DNA from 3 places in the Micromonospora sp. 067-2 genome. Region 3 is predicted to be linked to each of the others. Evidence: riboswitches for the same ligand, from Rfam matches in the RefSeq annotation. Region 3 holds a riboswitch; each other region holds the start of a gene.

Evidence for each region. A riboswitch is a leader RNA that binds a small molecule or an ion and turns the genes downstream of it on or off. The one in region 3 is predicted to bind cyclic di-AMP.
Region 1: linked by a shared signal. The riboswitch ahead of ACLJN9_RS06365 (coiled-coil domain-containing protein) and the one ahead of ACLJN9_RS08400 (NlpC/P60 family protein) in region 3 are both predicted to bind cyclic di-AMP.
Region 2: linked by a shared signal. The riboswitch ahead of ACLJN9_RS15495 (C39 family peptidase) and the one ahead of ACLJN9_RS08400 (NlpC/P60 family protein) in region 3 are both predicted to bind cyclic di-AMP.

Annotation. Positions count from the first base shown of each region.
Region 1 covers NZ_JAJPWB010000002.1:575,627-585,462, forward strand. Annotated here, with positions in the region: gene ACLJN9_RS06330 (YciI family protein) at 1-96, shown strand, start outside; gene ACLJN9_RS06335 (RNA polymerase sigma factor) at 93-1,346, shown strand; gene ACLJN9_RS06340 (heavy metal translocating P-type ATPase) at 1,457-3,970, opposite strand; gene ACLJN9_RS06345 (hypothetical protein) at 3,983-4,876, opposite strand; gene ACLJN9_RS06350 (heavy-metal-associated domain-containing protein) at 4,893-5,105, opposite strand; gene ACLJN9_RS06355 (metal-sensitive transcriptional regulator) at 5,234-5,530, shown strand; gene ACLJN9_RS06360 (YibE/F family protein) at 5,850-7,223, shown strand; cyclic di-AMP (ydaO/yuaA leader) riboswitch at 7,390-7,521, shown strand; gene ACLJN9_RS06365 (coiled-coil domain-containing protein) at 7,525-8,544, shown strand; gene ACLJN9_RS06370 (carbonic anhydrase) at 8,602-9,318, opposite strand; gene ACLJN9_RS06375 (helix-turn-helix transcriptional regulator) at 9,519-9,836, shown strand, end outside.
Region 2 covers NZ_JAJPWB010000006.1:38,783-48,618, reverse strand. Annotated here, with positions in the region: gene ACLJN9_RS15510 (acyltransferase family protein) at 242-1,447, shown strand; gene ACLJN9_RS15505 (hypothetical protein) at 1,531-1,977, shown strand; gene ACLJN9_RS15500 (hypothetical protein) at 2,113-2,880, shown strand; cyclic di-AMP (ydaO/yuaA leader) riboswitch at 3,166-3,307, shown strand; gene ACLJN9_RS15495 (C39 family peptidase) at 3,541-4,395, shown strand; gene ACLJN9_RS15490 (alpha/beta fold hydrolase) at 4,562-5,308, shown strand; gene ACLJN9_RS15485 (CDP-glycerol glycerophosphotransferase family protein) at 5,313-6,983, opposite strand; gene ACLJN9_RS15480 (D-ribitol-5-phosphate cytidylyltransferase) at 7,009-8,526, opposite strand; gene ACLJN9_RS15475 (ABC transporter ATP-binding protein) at 8,660-9,466, opposite strand; gene ACLJN9_RS15470 (ABC transporter permease) at 9,471-9,836, opposite strand, start outside.
Region 3 covers NZ_JAJPWB010000003.1:353,226-363,061, forward strand. Annotated here, with positions in the region: gene ACLJN9_RS08350 (LLM class flavin-dependent oxidoreductase) at 1-231, opposite strand, end outside; gene ACLJN9_RS08355 (dihydrofolate reductase family protein) at 426-1,127, shown strand; gene ACLJN9_RS08360 (VOC family protein) at 1,146-1,511, opposite strand; gene ACLJN9_RS08365 (helix-turn-helix domain-containing protein) at 1,551-2,591, opposite strand; gene ACLJN9_RS08370 (helix-turn-helix domain-containing protein) at 2,813-3,103, shown strand; gene ACLJN9_RS08375 (hypothetical protein) at 3,329-4,306, shown strand; tRNA gene ACLJN9_RS08380 (tRNA-Gly) at 4,689-4,762, opposite strand; gene ACLJN9_RS08385 (zinc metalloprotease) at 4,985-5,968, shown strand; gene ACLJN9_RS08390 (pyridoxamine 5'-phosphate oxidase family protein) at 6,041-6,598, opposite strand; gene dcd (dCTP deaminase) at 6,698-7,276, shown strand; gene ACLJN9_RS08400 (NlpC/P60 family protein) at 7,349-8,389, opposite strand; cyclic di-AMP (ydaO/yuaA leader) riboswitch at 8,402-8,537, opposite strand; gene ACLJN9_RS08405 (N-acetylmuramoyl-L-alanine amidase) at 8,773-9,836, shown strand, end outside.

The DNA.
Region 1 (9,836 bases), on a different contig from region 3:
CGGGCCGCCGAGATCGCCGCCCGCTGGCCGGACGTGCGCTTCGGCGGCGCCATGGAGGTCCGCCCGATCATGGATGAGGCCGGGACGGAGATGTGACCGACGACCGGACGGCCGAGGACCTGCTGCGGACACTCGCGCCGCAGGTCCTCGGCCTGCTGGTCCGCCGGCACGGGCAGTTCGACCGGTGCGAGGACGCGGTCCAGGAGGCACTGCTCGCCGCCGCGACACAGTGGCCCGGGCAGGGCCTGCCGGACAACCCCCGCGCCTGGCTGCTCACCGTCGCCACCCGCCGGCTCACCGACGAGTGGCGCAGTGAGAGCGCCCGTCGGAACCGCGAGCTGGCCGTCGCGCTGCGCGAGCCGGCGTACGCCGGGATGGCACCGGCAGCCGACGCGCAGCCGGCGGTGGCGGACACCGACGACACGCTCACGCTGCTCTTCCTCTGCTGCCACCCCGCGCTGGTTCCCTCGGCGCAGGTGGCGCTCACCCTGCGCGCGGTCGGCGGTCTCAGCACCGCCCAGATCGCCCGGGCGCACCTGGTGCCGGAGGCGACGATGAGCCAGCGGATCCGCCGGGCCAAACAGCGGATCGAGGTCGCCGGAGCCCGGTTCACCATGCCCGCACCGGGCGAACGGAACGAGCGGCTGCGAACGGTGCTCCGGGTGCTCTACCTGATCTTCAACGAGGGCTACACCGCGTCCAGCGGGCCGGACCTGCACCGGGCCGAGCTGACCGGCGAGGCGATCCGGTTGGCCCGCGTCCTGCACGGGCTGCTGCCCGACGAGGGCGAGGTGGCCGGGCTGCTGGCGCTCATGCTGCTGACCGACGCGCACCGCGCGGTCCGGGTCGGCGCGGACGGTGAGTTGGTGCCGCTGGCCGAGCAGGACCGCACCCGGTGGGACAGGACGGCCATCGCGGAGGGGATCGCGCTGATCACCGAGGCGTTGACCTGGTCGCCGCCCGGCCCGTACCAACTGCAGGCGGCGATCGCCGCGGTGCACGCCGAGGCGCCGACGGCGGCGGCGACGGACTGGCCGCAGATCGTCGCGCTCTACCGGCTTCTCGCCCGGATCGCGCCGAACCCGATGGTCACCCTCAACCAGGCGGTGGCCGTCGCCATGGTGGACGGGCCGGAAGCCGGGCTCACCCTGCTCACACCCCTGGACGCCGACGAGCGCACCGCCGGGCACCACCGGCTCGCCGCGGTCCGGGCCCACCTGCTCGAGCTGGCCGGGGAGCCCGACGCGGCGCGGGACGCCTATCTGGCGGCGGCACGCGGCACGACCAGCCTGCCCGAGCAGCGGTACCTGGAACTGCGAGCCGCCCGACTGGCGGGGCAACGGTGAGACCAGCCCGGCGCCGCGCGGGGATTCTCAGGGTCGGCGGACGGGGCGGGACAGACAGCACGCCGGGCCGGTGAACGATCACCGGCCCGGCGCGTGGAGCGCGTCGTACGTCAGCTCTTGAAGACGTCCTTGATCTTCTCGCCCGCCTGCTTGAGGCTGGCCTTCGCCTGGTCGCCGCGGCCCTCGGCCTCGAGCTGCTCGTCGTCGGTGGCGCGACCGACGCCTTCCTTGACCTTACCGGCCGCGTCCTCGCCGGCGTTGCTGATCTTGTCGTCGATACCCATTTGCGAACCTCCGTCTGCAAGCGTCGCTACATCACCAGCAGTACCCCGGCCATCCTCAGTCCAATCATCCCGATCTGATGACCCGTTCCGAGCTGTCGTCGGGGCCGCCGAATGGAACCGCCGCAGGCGCAGACTGTTGGCCACCACGAAGACCGACGAGAAGGCCATCGTGGCGCCGGCGATCATCGGGTTGAGCAGCCCGGCGGCGGCCAGCGGCAGGGCCGCCACGTTGTAGCCGAACGCCCAGAACAGGTTGCCCCGGATGATGCCGAGCGTGCGTCGGGCCAGCCTGATGGCGTCCACCGCGGCGTTCAGGTCGCCGCGGACCAGCGTGAGGTCGGACGCCTCGATCGCCACGTCGGTGCCGGTGCCCATGGCGAGACCAAGGTCGGCCTGGGCCAGCGCCGGCGCGTCGTTGACGCCGTCGCCGACCATCGCCACGGACCTACCCTCGGCCTGGAGGCGCCTGATCACGTCGACCTTGCCGGCCGGCAGCACCTCGGCGATCACCTCGTCGACACCCACCTCGGCGGCGACCGCCCGCGCCACGGTGGCGTTGTCCCCGGTCAGCAGGACCGGGGTCAGCCCCAGAGCGCGCAGCCGGGCCACCGCGGCACGACTGGTCGGCCGGACCACGTCGGCGACCGTGAGCACGCCCCGGGCCCGTCCGCCCCAGCCGGCGACGATCGCCGTGCGGCCGGCGGCCTCCGCGTCGGTGACGGCCCACTCGACCTCCGGCGGTACGTCGAGCCCGCGCTCCCGCAGCAGCCGGGACCGGCCGACCAGCACGACCCGCCCGTCGACCGTCGCGGTCACGCCCAGTCCATCGAGGTTGGCGAAGCCGGTCACCGGGGGCAGCGGCCCGGCCTCGGCGGCACGCGCGGCGACCGCACGGGCGATCGGATGCTCGGAGGCGGCCTCCACCGCACCGGCGAGCCGGAGCAGCTCGACGCTGTCCTCGCCGCTCGCCGGCACCACGTCCACCAGGGTCATCCGGCCGGTCGTCACGGTGCCGGTCTTGTCCAGCACGACGGTGTCCACCCGCCGGGTCGACTCCAGCACCTCCGGCCCCTTGATCAGCACGCCGAGCTGGGCGCCGCGCCCGGTGCCGACCAGGAGAGCGGTCGGCGTGGCCAGCCCGAGCGCGCACGGGCACGCGATGATCAGCACCGCGACCGCGGCGGTGAAGGCGGCCGTCGGGCCGGCCCCGGTGCCGAGCCACCAGCCGAGGGTGCCCACCGCGAGGGTGATGACGATCGGCACGAAGACGCCGGAGATCCGGTCGGCCAGCCGCTGCACGGCGGCCTTGCCGCTCTGCGCCTGCTCGACGAGGTCGGCCATCCGGGCGAGCTGGGTGTCCGCGCCGACCCGGGTGGCGGTGACGACCAGCCGGCCACCGGCGTTGATCGTCGCACCCACCACGCCATCCCCCGGGCCGACCTCGACCGGCACCGACTCACCGGTGAGCATGCTGGCGTCGACGGCCGAGGTGCCCTCGTCGACCACCCCGTCGGTGGCGATCTTCTCGCCGGGGCGGACCACGAAGCGGTCCCCGACGGTGAGCCGGTCCACCGGCATCAGGGTCTCCACCCCGTCGCGCAGCACCGCAACCTCCCTGGCGCCGAGGTCGAGCAGGGAGCGCAGGGCGGCACCGGCGGTTCGCTTGGATCGGGCCTCGAAATATCGGCCGGCCAGGAGAAACACCGTCACCCCGGCGGCCGCCTCCAGGTAGATGGTGCCCGCGCCGTCGGTGCGGGTGATGTCGAAGCGGAACGGGTGCGTCATCCCGGGCATCCCGGCGTCGCCGAGGAAGAGCGCCCAGAGCGACCAGCCGAACGCGGCGAGCGTGCCGAGCGACACCAGCGTGTCCATGGTCGCCGCGCCATGCCGCAGGTTGGTCCAGGCCGCCCGGTGGAAGGGCAGCCCGCCCCACACCACCACCGGAGCGGCCAGGGTCAGCGACAGCCACTGCCAGTAGTCGAACTGCCAGGCCGGGACCATGGCCAGCACGACCACCGGCACGCTGAGTGCCCCCGACACCCACAGCCGGGTACGCGGGCCGCGCAGCACGTCCACCGGCTCCTCGGTGGTGGCTGGCGGGGACGGCAGCGCGGCCGTGTACCCGGTCTTGCGTACGGTCTCGACAAGCTCGTCCGGCGTGATGCCGTCGGCGTACCGGACGGTGGCCTTCTCGGTGGCGTAGTTGACGGTGGCGGCGACCCCGTCCAACCGGTTCAGTTTCTTCTCGATCCGGGCGGCGCAGGCGGCGCAGGTCATCCCGCCGATGGCGAGTTCGATCCGGTTCGGCGCCTCGGGCAGCGGTCTGTTGGTGGGGGTCATCGTCCGGTCCCGTCAGTTGTGCCCGTGCGCGCCGGCCACGACGGTGAACTCGGCGGTGTGCACCGCCGCGCCGTGCCGGAAGTCGAGGTAGAGCCGATAGCTGCCGGCCGAGGGCACCTCGGCGACGAAGGTCACGGCCGGGCCGGGAGGCGTCCGCCCGTCTCCGGCCGTTCCGTCCGGGTGCACGTGCAGGTACGCCAGGTCGCCCCGGCGCAGCGCCACCAGGTGCCCGTACGCACCCAGGTAGGGCTCCAGGTCGGTGACCGGCTGCCCGTCCCTGCTGATGGTCAGGGTGAGCGGTGCGGTGCGCCCGGGCTGCGGCGCGCCGGTCAGGGTGACGGTGTAACCGTCGACGGTCGTGCTGGTCGCCGGGGCGGGCAGTGGCCGTTCGGTCAGCACTCCGGGGACGGTCACGTCCACACCGAGGGTGAGCGGCTCACCCCCGGTCGGGGTGAAGTCGGCGAACGCCCGCCACTGCCCCGGACCGGTCAGCGGGGTGGCGACCCGCCAGGTGCCGTCCGACGCCAGCTCGGGGTGCACGTGGCGGAAGCCGGAGAGGTCCCGCCGGGCGACGACGAGGTGCATCCGCTTATCGTGCGCCACCTCGTATCCGGTCACCGGCCGTCCGTCGGGGCCGCCGATCCGGAAGGCGAACTCGCCGACCGGCGCGGCGACCGGTTCGAGGGTGTAGCCCTGGTCGGAGACGAGCAGGCCACCGGGCGACCGGTCGGCCGTCTCGTCGTGCTCCCCGTGGCCCGCGGGACCCTCCCCGTGGGCGGCCCCGCCGCCGTGTCGACTCTCGGCGACCGGGGCGGAGGGTCCGGTCACGTGGCCGATCCCGTACGCCGTGCCGAAGATCCCCGCGAGGCCGAGGGCGAACCCGCCGAGTCTGGTCACCGTGTTCATGTCGGCCTCCCGGTGATCAGGCGCCGGCGAGGTCGTAGCCGGCCTCGTCGACGGCGGCCCGGACGGTCTCCACGTCCAGCGGCCGGTCGCTGGCGACGGTGACCCGGCCGGTGGCCAGGTCGACCTGGACGTCGCTCACTCCCGCGATGGCGCCGACCTCGGCGCTGACCGCCGTGACGCAGTGCCCACAGGTCATGCCCCGCACCTGGTACGTCGTGGTGTTGACCATCGAACTGTTCTCCCTCCGTCGGCGCCGGGCCTGTGGCGTCAGGCCCCGCGCCCGTTACCGGTACCCGGTGGGGGTATCCGCCGGGACGACCGTACCATACCCCCTGGGGGTACGCTATCCTGGTCGTCATGACCGCACCCACCCCCATTCGCGGATACACCGCCAGCAAGGATCAGCTGCTCACGCGGCTCCGCCGCGTCGAGGGGCAGGTTCGGGGCATCGAGAAGATGGTCGACGACGACCGCTACTGCATCGACGTGCTCACCCAGATCTCCGCGATCCAGGCCGCGCTGGACAAGGTGGCGTTGGGCCTGCTCGACGGGCACGCCCGGCACTGCATGCACGAGGGGGCCGCCGAGGGCCGCGCCGACGAGATGGCCACCGAGATGATGGCGGCCGTCGGCAGGCTGATGAAGCGCGGCTGAACGCGCCAGCGCCGGTCGTCACGCCACCCCGGCACGCGGCCGCGCGGAGCGGTCGACCGCACGACACTCCGGCACGACCTGCGTCCACGGGTCCCGGTGGTTAGCATTCCCCACGATGACCCTCCGGAGTTTGCCGCACGGTCGAGCGTCGCCACGACACGGCGTCGCCTCCGACCGATCGAGCCGGGCACTCACCGTCCGTGGTCCCGCCGTCGCCCTCCAGCGCTCCGCCGTGCCTGTCGTCGCATTCCCACGGCGGCGGTGAACCGACCGGCCCGCCGGCACGTACCCCGCACCGGATCGTCGAGGAGTCTCCGCATTGGGTTCCGACCACAGCCATTCCGCTCCGTCCGCCCCACCCCGGGTGCGACGGATCCTCATCGCGACGGTGGTGCCGCTCTTCGTCGCCACCGTGCTCGCCGCGGTGGTGCTCTGGCCGCGTGACGGGTCACCCCAGACCACCGGTGGCACGGACGTGCCGCGGTACCACGGCACGGTGACCCGGGTGGTCACCGAGCCGTGCCCGCCGACGCCCAGCCCCGAAGGCACTCCGGATGTCGGGGCCGGACGGTGCGGCACCGTGGACGTCCGGATGACCGACGGGCCTGCCGCCGGCCGGCAGGTGCAGACGCCGGTGCCGGACGGCCCCGGGGCACCGCGGGTCGACGTCGGCGACAAGGTCGTCCTGGTCGAACTGACCGACCCCGCCGATCCCGCCAGCAGCACCTGGAACATCGCCGAGCACCAGCGCGGCACGCCACTGGTCTGGCTGGCGGTGGTCTTCGCCGCCGCGATCATCGCGTTCGGCCGGTGGCGGGGCCTCGCCGCGCTGGCCGGCCTGGCCGCCAGCTTCGCCATCCTGCTCGCCTTCGTGCTGCCGGGGATCGCCGCCGGGCAGTCACCGCTGCTCGTGGCGGTGGTCGGTGCCGCCCTGATCATGTTCGTGGTGCTCTACCTGACGCACGGTGTCACCGCGCAGACCTCGGTCGCGGTCCTCGGCACCCTGGGCAGCCTGGTGCTGACCGGCGTGCTCGCCACCATCGCCACCGCCGCCACCCACCTCACCGGCTTCGGCAGCGACGACGCCACCACCCTGTCGATGTTCCAGGCCAACGTGGACCTGCACGGTCTGCTGCTCGCCGGGATCATCATCGGCTCGCTCGGGGTGCTCGACGACGTGACCGTCACCCAGGCGGCCACCGTCACCGAGCTGGCGAACGCCAACCCCGGGCTGACCCGCTTGCAGCTCTACCGGGCGGCCACCCGCGTCGGCCGGGCGCACATCGCCTCCACCGTCAACACCATCGTGCTGGCGTACGCGGGCGCCTCGCTACCGCTGCTGCTCCTGCTCACCGCCGACACGCGGCCCATCGGCCAGATCCTGACCAGCGAGTTCCTCGCGCAGGAGATCGTCCGCAGTGCGGTCGCCACGCTCGGCCTGATCGCCGCCGTACCGCTGACCACCGGACTCGCCGCGCTGGTGACCGCCGCCGGGCGGCCGGATACCGCTCCGAGGGCCGACCCGCCCGATGGACGACCCAGGCCGGATCGCGCGGAAGCGCTGGCCGCCCTCAGCTCCCCCCGCACCGGTCGAACCGACGAGACCGGACCGGACCCGACGCGGACCGGACCCCCATCCAGCGCCACCGACCGGTGGCCCGAGCCGGACAGGAGCACGGATACGGCATGGTGACACTCCTCAGTGTGACGAGGTGGGGCACCCGCCCTGAGAACCGCGTCACTGGTCACTCAACGCCATGGCGAAATGACGCTTTTAGTCGGCATCTGGACGTAGCTCAGCCGGTCGACTCTCGGGTAACCTCGCTGCCGGTCACCGCTGAAGGCGCGACGCAGCGTCTGCGGTGCCGCCGCCCAATCGCCAGCCGGCGAGCCGGGGACCCAGGCACGTGGGGTGAATCCGCGTCAGCGGTAGGGGCCACTTCCGCCCCGAACCCGTCAGCTAACCCGGTCGGCGGTCGACGGAAGGGAATATTGTGACGGCACCCCTACGCCGCTGGTTGACACCCGTGGTGGCCGTGATCGCCGCACTGACCGTGCTCGCCGGCCCTCTCCCCGCGCACGCCGCCCCGGCGACCCCCACGCCATCCGGGCACGAGGAGGACGGCGAACCGACGCTGCTCAACGACGTCATCGAGAAGGCCAACCGCGACTACTCCTCCGCCAAGTCCAAGCTGGACAGCTCCAAGAAGCGGCAGCTCGAGCGGGCGCAGGAGGTCGACCGGGCCAAGGCAGACCTGGACAAGCTGGCTCCCCAGGTCGGGCAGATCGCCGCCCAGTCGTACCGGACCGGCCGGATCGGTGCGATCGCGATGTTGCTGGAGAGCGACGCCCCCGACACGTTCGTCCAACGGGCCGCGGCGCTCGACGAGATGAACATGGTCAATGAGAAGAAGCTCGCCGAGGTCAACGCGGTGAAGACCCTCGCCGAGCAGGCCAAGCTGGCCCTCGACGCGGAGGTCCGCGAGCAGCAGAAGCAGACCGCCTTGATGGCGAAGGAGAAGCGTGACGCCGACAAGGCGCTCGCGCTGGTCGGCGGCAAGGGCTTCACCGGCGGGTTGGTGTCGGCGACCTCGCCGGTCGCCCGGGTCGGCCCGGGCCGCAGCGCCGACGGTGACTGGAAGTCCGAGTCGTGCAGCGAGAAGGACCCCACCACCTCCGGCTGCGTCACGCCGCGCACCCTGCACGCGTACAAGGAGGTCAAGCGGGCCGGCTTCAACCGGTTCGTCGGCTGCTTCCGCTCCGGCGGCCCCTGGGAGCACCCGAAGGGCCGCGCCTGCGACTGGTCGCTGCAGAAGAGCGGCTTCGCCCCGTGGCACAACGAGGACACCCGGACGTACGGCAACAACGTGGCCGCGTTCCTCATCCGTAACGCCGATCGGCTCGGCATCTACTACGTGATCTGGAACCGGCAGATCTGGTTCCCGGCCACCGGCTGGAAGTCGTACAGCGGGCCGTCGAACCACACCGACCACGTACACATGTCGCTGCTCTGAACCGCAGATCTCCCCGTCGAGGGCCGTCCCGCGTCGCGGGGCGGCCCTCGACGCGTCTCAGGCGGCGGCCGACCCGTCGGGTCCGGTCGGTACGTCCAGCGTCGCGGCACCCGCCGGCACGGCGGTCACCGGGCGGACCACCCCGGCGGCCAGACGGTACGACAGCCCCACCACCGCGCACCGGCCCTGCGCCACCTCGGCAGCCAGCACGGGCGACCGGGCGAGCAGCGTCTCGACGGTCTGCGCGATGTGAATGTCGACGATGCCGTCGATGTCGTCCACCCCCTCGGCCTCGGCACGGCGCAGGCTGGGCAGCACGGCGTCGACCACGGCGCGCAGGTGCCCCGGGGGCGAGGTGCCGGTGATGGCCGCCTCCCGGGCCGCCTGGACCGCGCCGCACGAGTCGTGGCCGAGCACCACCACCAGCGGGGTGCCGAGCACTGTCACCGCGTACTCCACACTTCCCAGCACCTCGGGGCCCGCGGTGTGCCCGGCCGTACGGACCACGAAGAGGTCGCCCAGCCCTCGGTCGAAGATGATCTCGGCGGCCAACCGGGAGTCGGAGCAGCCGACGATCACCGCGAACGGGTGCTGTCCGTCGGCCACCGCCGTCCGGTGCCCGGCGTCCTGGTTGGGGTGGTGCGGGGAGCCGCTGACGAAGCGTTGGTTGCCGGCGGCCAGCTCGGCGTACGCCCGGGCCGGCTCGGTGAGCGTCGGCGCCCCGTCGGTCCGCTGCGCGTCCGGCTGCCCGCCGGACGTCCCGGGACGACTCATCCCACACCTCGTTTTCTGCGTCAGGCCTGCTCAACCGGCTCCTAGGCCGAGCCGGGGGCGGGCGGTGGCTCGGCTCCACGCTCACACGCACCACAAGTTGCGTCAAGATATGCGTGAGTTAGATTTCATACGTCGGCCCCTCCGCGCGTCCTCCGGCGACGCGCGGCGGCAGGGCGGGCAACCGGGAAGGCGGCCCCAGGATGGCGAGCACGGCAGGCGACACCGGCGGCGGCCGGAACTGGACGTTCCTCACCAACCACGGGCACGTCCTGCTGTCCATCGCCCGTAACCCCACCGCCCGGCTGCGGGACGTGGCGGCCGAGGTCGGCGTCACCGAGCGGGCCGCACAGGGGATCGTCGCCGACCTGGAGGCCGAGGGCTACCTGCACCGCACCCGGGTGGGGCGGCGCAACGAATACACCCTCAACCCGGCCGGCCGGTTCCGGCACCCCGCCGAAGCGGACCGTCAGGTCGGCGACCTCCTCGCGCTCTTCGCCGACCCACCCGGCGCGGCAGCC
Region 2 (9,836 bases), on a different contig from region 3:
GAACTTGCGCGGAGCGGGAGGTTAACGCCAGCCCACCGACCGGCACCGACGCTGGGCGCTCGCGCCGGCCTGCGCACGTCCGGCAGCTTTGGGACACGTCCGGTTGAGCCTGGAGTGACCCGGTAGTGTGCCCCGGTGCGGCCCCGCCAGGCCGTCGTGGGCGTCGCCGTCGCGTCGTCCGGCGCCGTGCCGAGGAGAAGACACACGTGCTGGTGATCCTTCGCAGCGCCGGGACCCCGGCGTGACGAGCGCCGTCGCCGAACCGGCGGCCCGGCCCGCGTCCACCGCCGCCCGGTTACCGTCGCTGACGGGGTTGCGCTGGATCGCCGCGTTGCTGGTCTTCGGCTTCCACGCCGCCACCATGCGGATCATCAACGAGCCCGACTACAAGACGTGGATCGACACGCTGTTCACCCTCGGCCTGTCCGGGGTGCAGTTCTTCTTCATTCTCAGTGGCTTCGTACTGGTCTGGTCGGCCCGCCCCGGGGACTCCCGGCGGACCTTCTGGCGGCGTCGGGTCGCCAAGATCTATCCGAACCACCTGGTGCTGTGGGCGGCGGCGCTGCTGGTCGCCTGGTGGTTCGCCGACCCGGTGCTGCCCGCCGCCGCGCTGGAGAACCTGCTGCTGCTGCAGGCCTGGGATCCCCGGCCCGGTTGGTTCTACAGCATCAACACGGTGAGCTGGTCGCTGTCCTGCGAGATCTTCTTCTACCTCTGCCTGCCGTTGGCGCTGCCATTGCTGCGCCGGGCCCGGCCGGCGGTGCTCTGGACGCTGGTCGTCGCGATGCCGCTGCTGATCCTCGCGCTCTGGCCGGCCCAGCACCTGGTGCCCGAGGTGAGCCGCTGGTGGTTCACCCAGGTCTTCCCGCCGGTGCGGTCACTGGAGTTCTGGTTGGGCGCGGTGGCGGCCGAGCTGATGCGCCGCGGCCTCTGGCGGGGACCGGGGCTGACCGGAGCCAGCGTGATCTTCGTGGCCACCTGGTTCGCCGCCACCCAGTGGATCCGCGCCGAGCTGTGGACCACCCTGCTCGCGGTGGCGTACCTGCTGGTGATCACCGCCGCCGCGGACGCCGACGTGCGCGGGCTGCGCTCGCCGTGGCGGTCCCGTCCGCTGGTGTGGCTCGGCGAGGTCTCGTTCGCCTTCTACCTGGTGCACGTCCTGGTGATGACGACCGTTCTGCGCTCCGGCGGGAACTGGGGGACCGGCTTCGGCGGCTGGCGCGGCCCGGCGGCCGTGCTCGGATTCCTGCTGGTGAACCTGCTCCTCGCCGGGTTGCTGCACCGTTTCGTCGAGACGCCGCTGATGCGCCGGCTCGCGCCGCGTCGCCCGGCACGCCCGGCGGCCGTTCCCCGACAGCGGACCGGCGACGCCGAGGTGACTCGCGACGCGGGGGCAGACGAGACGGGCGCACCTGGCGACCGCCCGGCCTACGTCGACTCGCGCTGACACCGTCCACCCTGGTCGGCGCGGCGCGGGCCGACACGCCCGTCGTCGATGCGCCCACTCGACCACGGCGGTAGCGTGGAAACGTGCTTCCGGTCGCGCTCACCTGTCCGCTGTGGTGGGTGGCGCGCTGGGCGACACGTGTGCTGACCAGCCTCGCCGTCGTGGCCGCCCTGGCGCTCGGCGCGGGCACGTCGCCCGCCGGGCTGCCAACGCCGGCCGCAATCACCAGCGGGTCGTCCGCCGTCACCGCCGGGTCGTCGACGTTCACCGCCGGGCCGTCGACGTTCACCGCCGGGCCGACCACGTCGACGTGCCGTGCCGTGCCGGTCGACGGCCTCGTGCACCCGGCGGCCGACGAAGGCGCCGCCGGGCAGGCCGGCCCGACGCGGTCGACCGATGGGCAGGCGACACCCCCCGGCGCCCAGGCCGTCCGCGCTGGCACCGAACCGGCGCACGCCGTCGACTCCGACCGGCTGCCCCGCAGCGACGGCCCGGTCAGCCGGGCGTCCCGGGCCCCACCCGGGCGCTGAGCCACCGGGACGAACGTCCCGCCCGCCGCGCCTGTCGACCTCTTCGTTCCGCGCTCGCCGACCCGTGACCCCGCTGTGGTCGCCGGTGGCCCGTTGGCGGATCCCATCGCATCGCTTCCTCCCGAGGTGCACACCATGGAGACCGTCGTCTTCTACCAGTTCCTGACCGAGGTGCCGCGGGCCGCCGCCATCTGGTCCGCCCTGTTCCTGCTCGCGCTGACCATGCTCGTCGTGCTGGTCGCCCGCCCCGAGCACGAACGGCCGGCCATCGACGCCGCCCCGGCGCCCACCGCCCGGGAGGCGGCCGCCGCCGAGGCCGCCGACCTGCGCCGGTACGCCGAGGAGGTGGCCGTCGCGGCCGCCGGGGCGGCGCAGACCGCCCGGCGGCGGCGTGCCGACTGGCTGACCGCTCAGGAGCAGGTGGAGAGCACGTGGGCCGGGTACGACGAGGCGGACGCCGCCGCGCGTCGCTTCGCCGGCGCGGGTGCGCTACCGACTCCGCGTACGCCCAACACCCCGGCGGAGTACGCCGCCCGGGAGCGTTACCTGCATCGTGCGGCGATGGCGGCGCACTGGCGCGGAGACCTGTCCATGCGGCAGCTCGGTGAGGTGTTCGGGCACCGGCACGGCTGGGATCCCCGCCTGCATCCGGTGGAGCAGGAGGTGCTGCTCAGCCGGGCCGTCCGGGACGCGAGGCTGGCCGACCACCGAGCCGCCGCCGGGCGGGAGCGGTCGGCGTGGCGGGACGCGGAACTGGCCGCGTGCTCGGCCCGGACGCTCGCCGAGGAGGCGTACGCGGCGGCGGCCCGGCTGCGGCCGGATCCGGTGCCGGCTCGTGGAACGAGAACCGCGACGCTCCGTCCGACGGTCAGCACGTGGTGGCGGCCGGCCCGGATTGGCTGAGTCTCGAATTAGTATGTGAGCCCGGTCACGCCTGCTCGAAATCGGTCGCGCAGCGCGAATGACGGGATTGTTCCCGCGAATTCGGCACCGTTGCCGACGGCCTGTCCGGTTCCCGCCCGCAGGCGCCGTCGTAACCGGTTGTCCCATCGAGTCACGTCAGTGGCAGTACGCGCAGAAATCGCTGCACCAGCTCGGGTTTACGCAGGTGAACCTTGCTTGGCAGGGTGCGAGTCGACCAGTAGTGTCGTCCCGTCTGGCGCGGTTACCGTTCGCAAGAGGCGACGCCGCGCCGACCCGCTCAATCGTGATGAACGAACCGGGGACCCATCAGCAAGTCCGGGGTGAATCCGCGAGCCACGGCCCGCGGTAGGGCGATCTTCCCGCCCGAATCCGTCAGCTAACCCGGTAGGCGGTGTCGGAAGGAGCTCCCTCCTCGTGCAGCAACTCTCCACCCCTCGGTTGTTCCCCCGCCTCCACGGCGCCGCGGTGCCCCCGCTCATCTGTCCGGTGACGGTGAGCTGACCCCCCCGGGTCACCGCCCCTCCGCCCGGCCGCGCCGGGCGTTCCCCTGAGCGGTTCATCAGCCGCGGACCACTGTCCGCGCGTTGGCGCCTGCCCGGATACCGGTCCGGCCCCGGTGTGCCGCTCTCCCCCTGATCCGTGGAGGACCCCGTGAAGCACACCCTCAAGCGTCAGCTCCGCCGCCTCAGCACCGAGCGTCCGTACCAGATCGTCGCTGCCGCCGTCGCGGCCCTCGCCGTCGCGACGACCACCGGCACCCTGCTTGCCGGCACCGATGACGCCACGGCGAGCCAGCACACCACGACCACGGCCGCCGAGATGCGCAGCGGCACCGTTGCCTCCCGTGGCGAGGCGCGTGTCGCAACCCCCTCGGGCAGCGCCGCGGCGACCACCGTGGCGCCCGCGCCGGCCACCAGCGCCGCGTCGCCCGCCGCCAAGGCCAGCAGCAACCCGGATCTGACCCGTAAGCCGCAGCCGCCGAAGCCGCCCGCCACCAAGGTGCTCGACTACGACTACGAGGCGCAGAACACCTTCTACAACTGCGGTCCGGCGGCCACCCGCAACGCCCTCAGCGCCACCGGCATCGATCGCACCCAGGATGAGCTGGCCGTTGAGCTGGGCACCACCGAGATGGGCACCAACTCGGCCCTGGACACGACGCGGGCGCTGAACGACGAGGTCAAGGGCTCTCCGTACCGGACACGGATGTTCGACGGCGCGCCCAGCTCCGCCCAGATGGACCAGCTCCAGGCCGACGTGGTCCGGGCGATCACCGACGGTCGCGGCGTGGTCGCCAACGTCGTCGGGGACGCCACCGACACCGACGGTGGCTGGCACTCCTACGGAGGCGGTCACTACATCGCGGTGGTGGGTTACAAGGACAGCGGCCGGACCGTGCGGATCGCCGACTCGGCGAACGCGGCCGACCCGGCGTACTGGGTCACCACGATCGACCTGGCGAACTGGATCGCCAGTCGGGGTTACTCCGCCTGACCCGGGCGCAGACGCCGCGGGCGCCGTCCCCCCACGAGGGGCCGGCGCCCGCGGCGTTCCCGGAGATGCGATCGGTGGCTGACGACGCCGTACGGGGCCTGGTGGCGGGACTTCGTCGCCGGTGACGACGCTCGTACCGCCCGGCGAACCGTGGGAGACTGCGGCCGTGGTGGACGATCCAGGTGGTCGAGCAGGTCGCGGACCGGTTCTGTTGCTGCTGCACGGAATGGGGGCGACCGGGAAAGTCTGGCTGCCCTGGGTTCCCCTGTTGGAGCGGAACTGGCCTGGGCGGTGGCTGGCACCTGACCTCGCGGGTCACGGCTGGTCGGCACCGCTGCCGTCGTACTCCTTCCACGGCCTTGCGGAGCGGATCGGCCACGGCCTGGCCGCGGACGACCGCGTCGTCGTGCTCGGGCACTCCCTGGGCGGGGTGGTCGGCCTGGCGCTGGCAGCCCGCGCCGCCGGCACGCCGGTGGACGCGGTGGTCGGGTTGGGTATCAAGGCGGTCTGGTCACCCGACGAGTTGACCCGCGCCGCCGACCTCGCGGCCCGCCCGGTCAGCTGGTTCGCCAGCCGCGCCGAGGCGGCTCGCCGCTACCTACGGGTCTCGGGGCTCACCGGCCTGATCCCGCCGGATGACCCCGTGGTGGACGCCGGGCTGCGCCAGGTCGACGGCCGGTGGCGGCTGGCCATGGACCCGACCGCGTTCGCCGTCGGCGAGCCCGACCTCGCCGGGCTGCTGGCGGCGACGGACGCGCCGGTGGTGCTGGCCCGGGGCGAGCACGACCCGATGGTCACTGACGCGCAGCTCACAGAGTTCGGCGTACCGGTCGCCACGCTGCCCGGGCTCGGGCACAACGCGCACGTGGAGGACCCGGCGGCGGTGTCGGCGCTGCTGGACGCGTACCGGTGAGCCGTTACACCGGGGTGGAGGTGGCCAGCGGCCTCGCCGGCACCAGCTCCCGGCGGGCGGCGGTCAGGAAGGCCTCGGCGTACGACTCGGCCGGGAAGTCACCCAGGTAGCGGCGGCGGGTGGCCCAGCGCGTCTCGGCCAGCGGGTCGGTGTCCAGCAGGGCGGTCAGCACCTCGTCCAGATTGGACGGATTGCGGTGCAGCACGTAGGCCGAGCCGGCCAGCGGGAAGCGCTCCACGAACTGGTCGCCCTCGTCGCGCATGTCGGTGACCGCGTACGGCTTGCCGGAGTAGAGGTAGTCGGAGATCACCCCGGACACGTCGGAGACCAGCGCGTCGGAGCGGTTGACGCACTCGGCGAGGGTCAGCTCCCGGGCCGCCGCGCCCAGCACGTGCTGCCGCCCGGTACGGGCCCGGTCGGCGGCCAGCAGGTCGGTCAGCCGGCCCAGCTGCCGGGCCGAGGCCGGGTTCTGCGCGGTGTACGGGTGGGCCCGCAGGATCACCGTGGCGCCCCGCTCCAGCAGACGCCGCAGCAGATCCTCCGCCACCGGCAGCGAACAGTAGTCGGCGTCGGCGTGGTGCCCGGTCCAGGTCGGGGTGTAGAGGACGGTCGGGTGCGCCAGTCCGCGCACCGGCTCGTGGCGTACCTCGATCGACTCGACCTGCGGGCGGCCCACCACCACGAACTTCTCCGCCGGGATCCGAACCCCGGCTCGGGCGTACCGGTCGATCGCGGCCGGACCAGCCACGAAGATCCGGTCGAAGATCCCCGACACGGGGTTGGCGCTCGGGGCCTTGTCGCTGTCACCGTGGTGCAGCTGCACGTGGGTGAGCTGGGTGAACCGGACGCAGTGGCTGTTCTTCGCACCGTGGTTGACGTAGAACGCCACCCGCAGGCTCGGGACCAGCGCCTCGTCCAACGTCCGCGGGGTGGGGCAGTAGACCACCGGTGCGTCGGTGGCCGCGGCGATCGACGCCAGGAACTCCGGTTCGCGCAGCACGACCAGGAACGGTCGGCCGATCCGCTCCAGGTACGGCAGCCACATGGTGACCTGGTACTCGGAGCCGGGCGGCGCGGAGAAGTAGAGCAGGAACTCCGGCTGGTGCCGGCGCAGCGCGCGGCCGACCGCCCCACCACCGGCGGTCGGCCGGAACCGCCGCCGGGCCAGGTCCAGGGCGACCGCCCCGGCTCCGGCGGCCACGAGCACGCTGGCGACCAGCGCCACGGCTACCGGCAGGGCCAGGGCGGCGGCCAGGCCGACCACGGCGAGCAGCCCGAGCAGGACGGCGCCGAGGTGGTCGGCCAGCACCGGGGCCCAGCTGCGCACCGGCAGGTTGGCGGCGCGGATCTCCAGGTTGCCGGCGGTCCGCAGCGGCCCCACCAGCAGGACCAGCCCCAGCAGGACCAGCGCCGTGGCGACCAGCGCCGGGTCGAGCCCGTCGTCCAGCCGCCGGGAGTAGCCGACCAGGACCGCGGCGGAGATCAGCGCCGTCTCGGCGACGAGGTCCGCGCCGGGCCGGATTCGCTGTTCAGCGGCCGCCGCGACCAGCGCGGCGACGGCGAGAGCCAGCCCCCATCCGGTGGCGCCGGTCAGCGCCACCACGACGAAGGCCAGCACGGCCAGGCCGGTGCTCAGGCATCGCGCCGCCAGTTTGCGGACGAGGTCACCCCGCATGTCGCTCCGTTCGCCGCGGTCGGCGTCAGCTCGCGGAGGTCGCGCCGGCCGGCGCCGCGAGGAGACCCGGAACGGACTGGACCGGCACGGTCGGCGGCGCAGTCTCACCGGGCGACCGGCGTACGTCGATCACCTGACCGGTCAGCTCGGAGATCAGCACGTCCAGCGACGACTGGGCGACGGCCTCCGCGGCGAGCAGGGTGTGCTCCGGCTCCTCGCCGAAGGCCCGCGTCCGCATCGGGGTGGCGGTCCGCTCCGGGTTGATGCAGTTGACTCGTACGCCGAACTCGGCCCACTCGTCGGCGAGCGCCTGGGTGAGGTTGACCAGGGCGGCCTTGGTGGCCGAGTAGAGCGCGTAGCGGGCACGCCCCCGGGTGTAGGAGCTGGACGTGTAGAGCAGCAGTTGGCCCTTGGTCTGCTGCAGGTACGGCAGGGCCTGCCGGGCGATGGTGACCGGGCCGACGAAGTTGACCTGGAGCACGCGATCCATCGTCGCCTCGTCCATCTCGGCCAGGGCGCCCTTCTCCAGGATCCCGGCGGTGACCACCACGTGGTCGATCCGGCCGGTGGCCTCGAAGGCGGTCTTCAGCGCGGCCTCGACGTCCTCGGTGCGCTCGACGTGGGTGCCGGTGCTCGAGCGGCTGAACGGAAAGACCTGCGCGCCATAGCGCTGGGCCAGCTCGCTCAGCTCGTGGCCGATGCCGTAGCTGCCGCCGAACACCACGATGGTGCGGCCGGTCAGTTCCTCGCTGTAGCTGCGGTGGTCGGTCAGCCGGGGTGCCTGCGCCGCGGCGAGCTGGAAGAGCTTGTCGGCGAGGTGCACGTCGACCGGATGGGTGACCTTGATGTTCTCGTCCGAGCCGTCGATCACCTTGATCGGGGTGCCGGGCAGGTAGCGCAGCACCACGCCGCAGTCGTCGGTGGCGGCGAAGTCGGGGTCACCCTCGGCGACCCGGTACGCCTCGCGGATGGTGGGGGAGCGGAACGCCTGCGGAGTCTGCCCGCGACGCAGGCGGGAACGCACCGGGATGTCGGTGATGCAGTCGTTCTCGTCCACCTGGATGATCGTGTCCGCGGACGGGATGGCCACGTCGACGGCGTCGTAGGTCCAGAGGGCGTTGACGCACTCGCGCACGATCCGACCGCTGAGCAGCGGGCGTACCGCGTCGTGGAAGAGGATGTTGCAGTCCGCCGGGCCGACCGCGTCCAGCGCGATCCGGGTGGTGGCGTTGCGGGTGTCGCCGCCCTCGATCACCTTGGTGACTTTGCGCAGGCCGGCCTTCTCGACGATCTGCCGGGCGTCCTCGAGGTGCCCGGTGGCCATCAGCACGATGATCTCGTCGATCTCCGGTGCGGCCTCGAAGACCGCCAGGGTGTGCTCGATGATCGGCTTACCGGCGATCTTCAGCAGTTGCTTCGGGATGCCGAGGCCCAGCCGGGTCCCGGTGCCGCCAGCCAGCACCACGGCCACCGTCCGCGAGGGCCGCCACGGTGCCGGGGTCTCCGCTGCGGCGTCCGGGCCAGTGGTCTGGTCCTGCGTCATTGCCGGATCCTCACTCTCAGGAATGCGTTAACGGAAGGTTCCGCCCGAGCGGCGACGGAATGAACCTTAACGCGCGGACCGCGCCGCCCCAACGGGGGCGACGCGGTCGACGGCGCCGTGTCGATGCCGCTGCCTACTTGCTGTTCGCGTACTCCTCGTACGCCCGGATGACCTCGTCGGTCGGCCCGTCCATCCGTAGGACGCCCGATTCCAGCCAGATCGTCCGTTCGCAGGTGTCGCGGACGGAGGAGAGCTGGTGGCTGACCAGGAACACGGTGCCGGCACCCTCCCGCAGCTCCCGCACCCGCTGCTCGCTGCGTTTGCGGAAGCCCTTGTCACCGGTGGCGAGGGCCTCGTCGATGAGCAGCACGTCGTGCTTCTTCGCCGCGGCGATGGAGAAGCGCAGGCGGGCGGCCATGCCGGAGGAGTACGTCCGCATCGGCAGGCTCGCGAAGTCGCCCCGCTCGTTGATCCCGGAGAACTCGATGATCCCCTCGGCCTGCTTGGCCACGTCGTCGGGATGCATCCCCATGGCCAGGCAGCCGAGAACGACGTTGCGCTCACCGGAGAGGTCGTTGAGCAGCGCCGCGTTCACACCCAGCAGCGACGGCTGCCCCTGGGTGTGGATCGCGCCCCCGTTGACCGGCAGCAGGCCGGCGATGGCGCGCAGGATGGTCGACTTGCCGGAGCCGTTGCTGCCGATCAGCCCGATCGCCTCACCCCGGTACGCGGTGAACGAGACCCCCTTCACCGCGTGCACCTCGCGGACGTTCGGCGCGTTGGTGCGCTTGACCAGCCGGCGCAGCGCGGCCACCGGCGTGGTGCCACCGGCGGCGCCCTGGTGCACCCGGTAGATGATGTGCGCGTCGTCCACCACCACGGTCGGGATGCGCTCCTGCGCCGCGGTCAGTGTCGCGGTCGCCTCGTTGGCGACGTGCATGTGCTCAACCACGGCCGTACTCCTGTTCGCCGCGCCAGAAGTAGATGAAGCCACCGATCCCGGCCACCACTGCCCAGCCCCCGCCGACCAGCCAGAGCTGGGTGGCCGACTCGTTGAGCAGTGGCGCCTGCTCCAGCAGCGCGTACCGGGCCAGCTCGATGTAGACCAGCATCGGGTTGTACTGCACCAGCGTGGTCGCCCAGGCGGGCAGCCGATCGAAGAGGCTGACGCTGTAGAGCACGCCGGAGCCGTACATCCAGGTGCGCATGATGAACGGCATGACCTGCTTCAGGTCGCTCGCCTTGGCGCCCATCCGGGCCACCAGCAGCACCACGCCGGCGTTGAACACCGCCTGCAGGAGCAGCGCCGG
Region 3 (9,836 bases):
GTGCCGGAAGTTCGGCGACGCCACCAGGGTGCCCAGCCGGATCCGCGAGGTCACCGTCGCGGCCGCCGTCAACGTGCTCATCGAGTCGAACCAGGGGCCGTCCACCAGGTCCCGCCAGCCCAGGTGGTCGTACGTCCAGGCGTGGTCGAAGCCCCACTCGTCGGCCTGCCGCCAGCGACGCTGCGACTCCGCCCAGCGCTGGTCCGGCAGGATCACGATGCCAATCCGCATGATCGCCAGCCTAGCCGGGCCGTGCCGGCGTGCAGGTGGCCGATCCGGCCCGACGGGGGCACCAGCGACGCGAACTCCTGGCGGATAGTGACTGCGGTCACATGCCTGGCCTGTCGCCCATTCCGGGTCGACTCCGACCCATCGGTGAGCGAGCACCCGGACGGGGCGTCGCCCGAGGAGAGGATCGATCCCAGATGACGAAGGTGACCGCACAGCTGTCGGTGTCGGTGGACGGCTTCTATGCCGGACCACTGCACACCGGCGACGGCAACTGGATGGACTCGGCCGAGAGCGCGGGCTTCTTCCGGATCACCCGCTGGGTGACCGAGGCGTCGGCGTGGCGCGAGAGGCAGGGCTTCGCCGGTGGGGAGCAGGACACCGACTCCGACGTGCTCGCCGAGTCGTTCGGGGCCGCTGGCGCGTACGTGATGGGACGCCGGATGGCGGACGGCGGTGAGGCGCCCTGGGGGGACGAGCCGCCGTTCCGTGCGCCGGTCTTCGTCGTCACGCACCGCCCCCGCGAGACCCTGCTGCGCGGCGGCGGCACCAGCTTCACCTACGTCACCGACGGCGTGGCCAGTGCCGTCGAGCAGGCGCGCGCTGCGGCTGGCGGCAAGGACGTCGCGGTGGCCGGGGGCGGCAGCCTGGTACGGCAGGTCATCAAGGCCGGTCTGCTCGACGAGTTGGAGTTGCACGTCGTACCGGTCGTGCTCGGCACCGGTCTGCGGCTGCTCGACGCGGACCTCGACCTCGGCGAGAAGGAGGCCATCGAGCTGGCCCCGATCCGCGTCCTTTCCACGCCGCAGGTCACCCACATCCGGTACGCGGTGCGCGGTCGCGCTCCACTCGTCCTCGACGACCGGGGCAGTGGCGGCGGCCCGACAGTGACCAGGTGATCCGTCGGCGAACGGCGCCTACAGGCGCGACAACACGAGCACCCGGTTGCCGTCCGGGTCGATGACCCGGGCGGACCGCTCACCCCACGGCTGGTCGACCGGCTCCTCGATCACCGTTGCACCGCCCGTACGCAGCGCGTCCACGGCCGCGTCGCAGTCGTCGGCGTAGACGCACAGCTCCCAGCGGTGCGCCGCGGAAGGGCCGCCGGCCTTCGGGTCGGCGGCCAGGCCCAGCTCACTGTCGCCCAGCCGGAGCGCGACGAACTCGGGGTCACCGCCGTCCGGGAACCGGTAGGTCATCTCGAACCCGACGACGTCCAGGTAGAACGCGAGCAACCGCGGCAGGTCGGGCGTCGTCACGATGGGGAAGGCTTCGGTGAACACGACATCACCTCCTGGCCGGACAGTAGCCGCCACGGCCTGTCAGGGGCTCGCCGCCGTTCCGGAATCCGCTGCTGGGCACGGCCGCAGGGAGTCGTCGGACTCCAGCAGCACCGGTCTGCCGGCCCGATACTGCCCGGGTGACATGCCGTAGGTCGCTCGGAACAACCGGGTGAAGTGCGCCTTGTCAGGAAAGCCCCAGCGGGCGGCAATCGCCTGGATCGGCTGATGGGCCGCGAGTGGGCCGGTCAGATCGCGGCGGCAGCGGTCGAGCCGGCGGTTGCGGATCACCTCCGCGACCGTCGACGGCTCACCCTCGAACAGCCGGTGCAAGCTCCGCAGGGACATGTGGTGGGCGGCGGCGATGGCTGACGGGGTGAGATCGCCGTCTCGCAGGTGCCGCTCGATGAACGCCAGAACACGAGCGCGGAGGGCCTGCTGCTGAACCTCCAGGGGCAGAGTCCGCTCGACATCGAGCTGCTGCGCCAGCATCGCGGAGATCAGGTCGAGGACGATGGTGCCCAGCTGCGGCGCCTCGGTCGGTTGATGCTGCTCGGGGTACGCCCCGATGCGCCGCAGCATCTGCGCCAGCAGGGCACCCATACCCGTGGTGGCCGTGATCGACGAGGCGAGCAGACGGCGAGCCTGGTCCGCTGACAGGGGCAGCGCCGCGTACGGGATCATCACGCTGATGGTCGCGGCCAGCTTGCGCCCACTGGTTGCCTGCGACGCGACGTGGGGGCGGGCGGTGTCGAGGAAGGTGAACTCGGAGGCGTTCACCGCCGTTTCGCGGCGGTCCTGAACGAGCCTGCTCTCCCCCACCGTGGGCAGCGCCAGCTGGTAGTACTCCGGCGCGCTCTGGCGGATCAGTCGAGCGGAGCGGGTCGAGTCCAGCGATGGATACCGCAGGGACTGCATGGTGACGGCGCCGAGATCAATCACGCGGGCGTAGGCCACGAAATTGTCCATGTCGGGGCTGCTGATGTGGGCCGGGGCGGTTGCCTCCGCCACGATGGAGCGCCAGAACTCGAATCGGTCGGACGGCGGTAGCAGCCTGGTGTCGATCTCGACGCTGGGCAGCACCTGCTCACCCCCTGTCCGACCACGGCACCTGACGGTTCCGAGTGTCGCACCGACAGCCCAACACCACACGGTCTCGCCAACCTCGTCGCGCTGGCACGGACAGCCGCTGGAGGGAGCTCACCGCCGGCACCCTCACTCGGCATCTCGCTGTGCTGTTGAGCTTGACAAGCATGGATGTCGATTCCGAGTTGTGTTTTTAGCGTTTAAGAGCCGCTTCGAGCATGGCGACGGGTGGAGACCTCCGGACGACTGGTCAGGTTGCCAAACTACTGGGATCCTCGCGTCAGCAGGTGGTCAACCAGTGCGAGCGCGGAGAACTGGCGTTCGCGAAGGTCGGCAAGCACCGGAGGATAGCGCGGGACCAAGTAGAGACGCTGCTTCAACCCAAGCAGGAACTGACTCGTGATCAGCTCAAGTCGCTGTGGCTCCACCAAGCCGTGGCGGGCAATTTGGTCACCGACCCAGACGAGGTAGCGGGCACGGTGAGCGCAAGAAGTGGAAGCAACGGATGAGGCCCCAGTCAGGAAACATGTGCCGAGCTGGGGCCTCACGCTGGAGCGGGTGACGGGAATCGAACCCGCACTGTCAGCTTGGGAGCCCTACAAGATCCCCCGCTGAAGGCTGCCGTGCCCAGCTCAGCGGCTTTACCGACTGGCCTGGAGTGACCCCTGTTGACCCCGGCTACTGGCCCGCTGATCCTCGCGAATCCGGTTGCCGGGTGACCGATGATGGTCGTGATGACGACAAGACGAGGCGAACACGATCAGGCCAGTCTTCAGCGACGGCTGAAGGTTTTGAAGCTGCCGGTTGTGCCACTGGAACTCCATGGATTTCTGACGCCCTCAGACCGTGCGGATATGGAACGCGAGCCCGAGGCAGTCGGCGTTGGGCCCGATGGCACGGCGTTCGCCGTCTGGTCACACCGGATGGACTCCCGGCGCAAGCAGGTGACCTGGCATCTCGGTGGCAAGGGGATCCGGATTATCGGTGCCATCGATGTTGATACAGACCTTCGCGTGTCGTTCGTGCAACCGCTGCCGGAGGGGCGGGTCCTGCTGGCGGCAGCTCGCACTGGGTGTGGCGCGATCAACGGTGAGGTATGGACACGCGACGGCGATCTGGAGTACCAAGGCCACCTCGGTGATGCCATCGAGGAACTCCAGACGACGCCGTCCGGCAAGGTATGGGCCGGGTATTTCGATGAGGGAGCGTTAGGCGGAAGCGGGCCGGAGGGACACGGCCTTGCCCGGTTCAACCAAGACCTGACCGTCGACTGGCTCTACCCGCACGATGCGGGGCTTCCGTACATTTCTGACTGCTACACGCTCAACCTGCATGGCGAAACTGCCCATTTTTGCCCTTACACGGATTTCCATATCCAGTCGGCGTCAGGTGACGAGGTTACGGATTGGGGGGCGTCTCCCTATGAGTCCGCGCACAGCATGCTGGTCAGTGGCGCGGACCGCGCTCTTCTAGCGGGCTGGGGCTCCGAGTACGACGTCGTGACGCTGCTGCGCATTGGCCGAGACGGCGTGCGCCGCATCGGCGGGCAGTGCCGCCTCGTGCTACCCAATGGCATCGAAGCACAGCGTCTCCGCTACACCTGCCGGAGCGGCGACCTGCACGCCTTCAGCCGAGGCACTTGGTACCGCACCAACATGGACGAGCTACAGGCTGTTGCGCTGAGCTCAACAGTGGACGCGGAGAGCGGGTGACGAGAATCGAACTCGCATATTTAGCTTGGGAACCGTACAAGCGCCTGCTGTTGTAGAACCTTCAACGAGCTCGGTGATGCCGCAAGTAGCCTGGAGTGACCAACAATGGCCTCACCGTATGGTCCATTAATGGCCCATGCACTCACGGTCACGACTGGTCAGTCCCCTTCGGGACACGGGAGACACCGGGGGACACAGGAGACAACTCCTGTGCGATCTCGTTGATCGAAGTGACCACGGTGTCGGCGGCAGCGGACGCGTCGATCCTCCATGTCCGGTTCGCGTAGCCAACTACGGCGACATCAGCCGCTCGCGCTGCCTCAACGTCCTAGAACCACGGAAGCCCTGGCAGGAACTCTGTCCTGACCAGGGCTTTCGCACGTGGAGCGGGTGACGGGAATCGAACCCGCACTGTCAGCTTGGGAAGCTGATGTTCTGCCATTGAACTACACCCGCAAGCGGCACCACTGTACCCGAGTCACCGAGCCCGTGCACCCAGGTACCCCCGCACGCCGACCCCGCCCACGGATCACACCCCGGTCGCCCCGCTCGGGAAAAGTTTCCCTGCGGCAACACATGTGCATTCTCAAATGTATCGATGGGTTGTAACGTCTGCCCCACGTTCCCAGCCACGGCGTGACACACCCCCTGCCACGCCGCGAGAAAGAAGGTGGGCTCATGGGGCTCCGTCCCAACCTGCTGACCCGGCGTGCCGCCGGTGTCGCCTCGACGACCCTCGCGCTGCTGCTCAGCACCGCTGCGGTGGGCGTCGTGCCGGCCGCTTCGGCGCTCTCCGCCGCCCCCGGCGGCGCCTGCGTCGAGCCGGCCGACAACCATGCGAACGCCCGGGTGAAGCCCGGTGGCGCGGCCAGGCACGACCCGAACGAGTTGACGGCCAAGCAGGTCCGCGAGCGCGACGCCGACCTGGCGGCCGCGCTGCGGGAGCGCGCCAACGCCCGGGCGGGGGCTGGCGCCACGGTGCTGGCCACCGTCACCATCCCGGTCGTGGTCCACGTGATCCAGGAGAACAGCACCCGGGCCGGCGGCAACATCCCGGACTCACTGATCACCGCTCAGATCAACGTGCTCAACCAGGCCTACGCCGGCGCGACCGGCGGCGCGGTCACCGCGTTCGCCTTCCGACTCGACAAGATCAACCGCGTGACGAATCCGTCCTGGTACCCCATCGTGCAGGGCTCGTCGGCAGAGCGGTCGATGAAGTCCTCGCTGCGGGTGGGCGGCAAGAACACGCTCAACATCTATCTGGGCGAGTTGAGCAACGACCTGCTGGGCTGGGCAACCTTCCCGCAGCGGAACCTGAACAGCATGGACGGCGTGGTCGCGCTGAACGAGTCCCTGCCGGGCGGGGCCGCCACCAACTACAACCAGGGCGACACCGGCACCCACGAGGTGGGCCACTGGCTGAACCTGTACCACACCTTCCAGGGCGGTTGCGGTGGCTCGGGTGACAGCGTCAGCGACACTCCGGCCGAGGCGTCACCGGCGTACGAGTGCCCGACCGGGCGGAACACCTGCTCGGCGGCCGGACTGGACCCGATCACCAACTTCATGGACTACACCTATGACTCGTGCATGTACCAGTTCACCCCGGGGCAGGCGAGTCGCATGCTGACCGCGTGGAACGCGTACCGCGCGGCCTAGCTGTTCGGCGTACCACCGGTGCCGGCTCCGTCACGACGGAGCCGGCACCGGTGTCTTTCCCCAGGACCGCGATCAGGCGGCCGATCGCTGCACGTCGCGGCTGCGACGTGCCGGGCGGGTCTGCGGTACGGCGGTCGGCTCGGCCGCCGCGGGCGGGGCGTGCGGGTCGAGCCAGACCTGAACGGCCGGCCCACCCGGCGCGCCGCCTGGAACGCCGACACCGTGCTGCGTGCGGCGGGCCAGCATCGCCACGTCGACGGTGAACTCGAACAACCGCCAGTCGACCTGCGGAGCCGCCCGGGCGCTCCGCGCCAGCCGGGCCACCCGGGCCGGATCGGTCACCGGCCAGGCGTGCCCCGCCACGTACGCCTCGTCGTCGCTCTCCTCCGGCGGGAACGAGTGCAGCGCGTAACGGCCGTCCCGTTCGAGGTCACGCCGCTTCGGTGAGTCGACGATGAAGCAGAAGAGGCCCTCGTCGGTGATGACCGGAGAGACCGGATGAACCCGGGGCCCGCCGTCGGCGCGGACCGTGGCCAGGTAGCCGAAGCCCGGCCCGTACTGCTGGAGGAGAACGCGGATCCCGTCGGCGAGTCGGGGCTCGTCGGCGGCGAAATCGGACCAGGAAGCCATGCCGGCACTCTATCGAACAAATGTACGAGTAGCGACCTCGACGCGCTGGTCACCGGCACCGGATCCGACCGTTTCCGCCTACGCCGCTATGGTGGTCCGATGCTGCTCTCCGACCGCGACCTGGTCTCCGAGATCAAGGCCGGCACGCTGGGCCTGGAGCCGTTCGAGCCGACGCTGGTCCAACCGTCGAGCATTGACGTACGACTCGACCGGCTGTTCCGGGTCTTCAACAACCACCTCTACACCCACATCGACCCGGCAATGCAGCAGGACGACCTGACCTCGGTGGTCGAGGTGCCCGACGGCGAGCCGTTCGTGTTGCACCCGGGGGAGTTCGTGCTCGCCTCGACGCTGGAAGTGATCTCGCTCGGCGACCAGCTCGCCGGTCGACTCGAGGGCAAGAGCTCACTGGGCCGGCTCGGCCTGCTCACCCACTCCACCGCCGGCTTCATCGACCCGGGCTTCTCCGGTCACGTGACGTTGGAGCTGTCCAACGTGGCGAACCTGCCGATCACGCTCTGGCCGGGCATGAAGATCGGTCAGCTCTGCATCTTCCGGCTCTCCTCGCCGGCCGAGCACCCGTACGGCTCGGTCGTCTACGGCTCGCGCTACCAGGGCCAGCGGGGGCCGACGCCGAGCCGCGCCTGGCAGCACTGGCGGACCTGGCCGACCCGCTGAGTCGCTGAGCGCGACGGCAGACGACGAGGGCCCGCCGCGACGGATCGCGACGGGCCCACCGATCTCCCGGGGTCAGCCCGGACGGCCGTAGCTGTGGATCGGGCCGTCGTCGACCCTCTTCATCTTGACCGGCTCGCCGGCCTGCGATGCGTGCACCACCCAGCCGTTGCCCACGTACATTCCGACGTGGTGGATGTCGCTGTAGTAGAAGACCAGGTCACCGGGGCGCAGGTCGGCCTTGCTGACGTTCTTGGTGACCCGGCTCTGCGCTGCGGCGTTGTGCGGCAGCGACACGCCGGCCTTGGCCCAGGCGGCCAGCATCAGCCCCGAGCAGTCGTACGAGTTCGGGCCTTCGGCAGCCCACACGTACGGCTTGCCGATCTGCGCGCAGGCGAACTTGACGGCCACACCGGCGGCACCACCGGGATAGCTGGCCGGGCAGGGCGCCGGACGCAACGGACCGCCACCGCCGTTGCCGTACACCTTGAGGCGCAGCTTCTGCAGCCGGTCGATCTCCTCATTGATCTGCTTCTTCTTCGCCGCGAGCTGGGCCTCGGTCCGGGTCAGCTGGGTGACCATCTCGTCCAGCGGCGCCTTCTGTCGGGCGAGTTGGTCGCGCAGGTCGGCGACCTCGCGTACGTCCTGCTGCTGGTCGTGCGCGAACCGGTCGAGCATCTCGAGCTGCCCGACCACCTCGCTGGGCGACCGGCTGCCCAGCACCGCGTTGACGGTGGAGACGTTCTCGCCCTTGTACGCGCGGACGGCGAGGGCGGAGACCTTGTTCATGGCCGCGTCGACCCGGCGCTCCAGCGGGGCGATCCGGGCGGCCAGCGCGTCGGCCTGCCGGCGCTTGACGGCCAGGTCGGCCTGGGTGGCGTTGTGCCGTTCGATGATCGGTTCGAGCGTGTTCCAGTCGGCGTCGATCTGGCGCTCGATCTCGGCGACGGACGGATCCGCGTGGGCGGCCGTGGCGCTGCCGGTCAGGACGACGGCGACGCCGACCAGTGCGGCGACAGCGGCGGTGAAGCGGGACCAGCGTGGGCGCGGCACGATCGACATCGGGCCGGCGGACGCCGACCGCTCGGACGACGGCCGCGGGGCATGGAGAGCCACCGGGTTCCGTACTCCTTCTTCCTGACCGCCTACCGGGTTAGCTGACGGGTTCGGGCGGGAAGTTGGCGCCCTACCGCAGTAGCTGCGGATTCACCCCGGAAAACCTGGGTCCCCGGTTCGCTCGGAAGCGACTCGGCGGTGTCGGTCCGTCACCGCCCGGGCTGGGCGGACCTGCTATCGGGCCGACGAATGACCAGAGTAGAGACGGCTGTTACCGATCCGCAACCCGTGCGGCCGTGACACTCCGTACTGATCGGACGGGGTGACCGAGCGTGCGCAGAAGGTTTCCTTCCTGACGAAGCGATACATGGAAAGGTATTGACGCGGATCCCCGGCCGGCGCGAAGGTGACCACACCTGCACCCGTCATATCTAGGGGGTTCGATGCGCCATTCAACCCTGCCGACCGGCCGGCGCGCGCTGCTCGCCGCCGCCGTGGTGGCCGCCGCGACCGCGGTGCCGCTCTCGGCCGGCCCGGCCGCCGCAGCGCCACCCGCCGACCGTCAGCAGCAGTACGCCGTCGCGGCGACCGAGTACGGCGTGCCGACAGCCGTGCTGCTCGGCGTCTCCTACCTGGAGTCCCGCTGGGACAGCAACGCCGGCACACCGAGCACCAGCGGCGGCTACGGTCCGATGCACCTGACCGACGCCCGGCACGTGACCGCCCTACCCGCAGGCGGCCACCACGACGCCGGCACCGAGGACCCACGCGGCGACGACTCGCGCCCCGCGCCGGCCCCCGCGCCACGCCCGGCCCAGGACCCCGCGCCACCCGCCGCCGCGATGCAGACCGTGGACGCCGCCGCCGCGCTGACCGGCGCAACCCCCGAGGCACTGCGCGCCGAGGCGGGCGTCAACATCCGGGGCGGGGCCGCCCTGCTGGGGGCGTACCAGCGGGAGTTGGGTGCGCCGGTCGGTGCCGACACCGACCCGGCCTCCTGGTACGGCGCGGTGGCCCGCTACGCCGGCGCGGACAGCGCCGACGCCGCGGCCGCCTTCGCCGACGAGGTCTTCACGACCATCGGCGCGGGCGAGTCCCGGGTGACCGACGACGGCCAACGGATCACGCTGCCGGCCCGCGCGGTGCGGCCCGAGCGTTCCTGGTTGGACCGGCTGGGCCTGCGTCACCTGGCCCGCCCGGACGGGCTGGAGTGCCCCCGCACCATCTCCTGCGAGTGGATACCGGCGCCCTACGCGGCGTTCGGCGACGGGGACTACGGCAACCACGACCTCTCCGAGCGGCCCGCCCGACAGAAGATCGAGTACATCGTCATCCACGACACCGAGGCGAGCTGGGCGACCACCCTCAAGCTCGTCCAGGACCCGACGTACGTGAGCTGGCACTACTCGCTGCGCTCCGTCGACGGGCACATCGCCCAGCACGTGAGGACCAAGGACGTCGCCTGGCACGCCGGCAACTGGTTCGTCAACGCCACGTCGATCGGGCT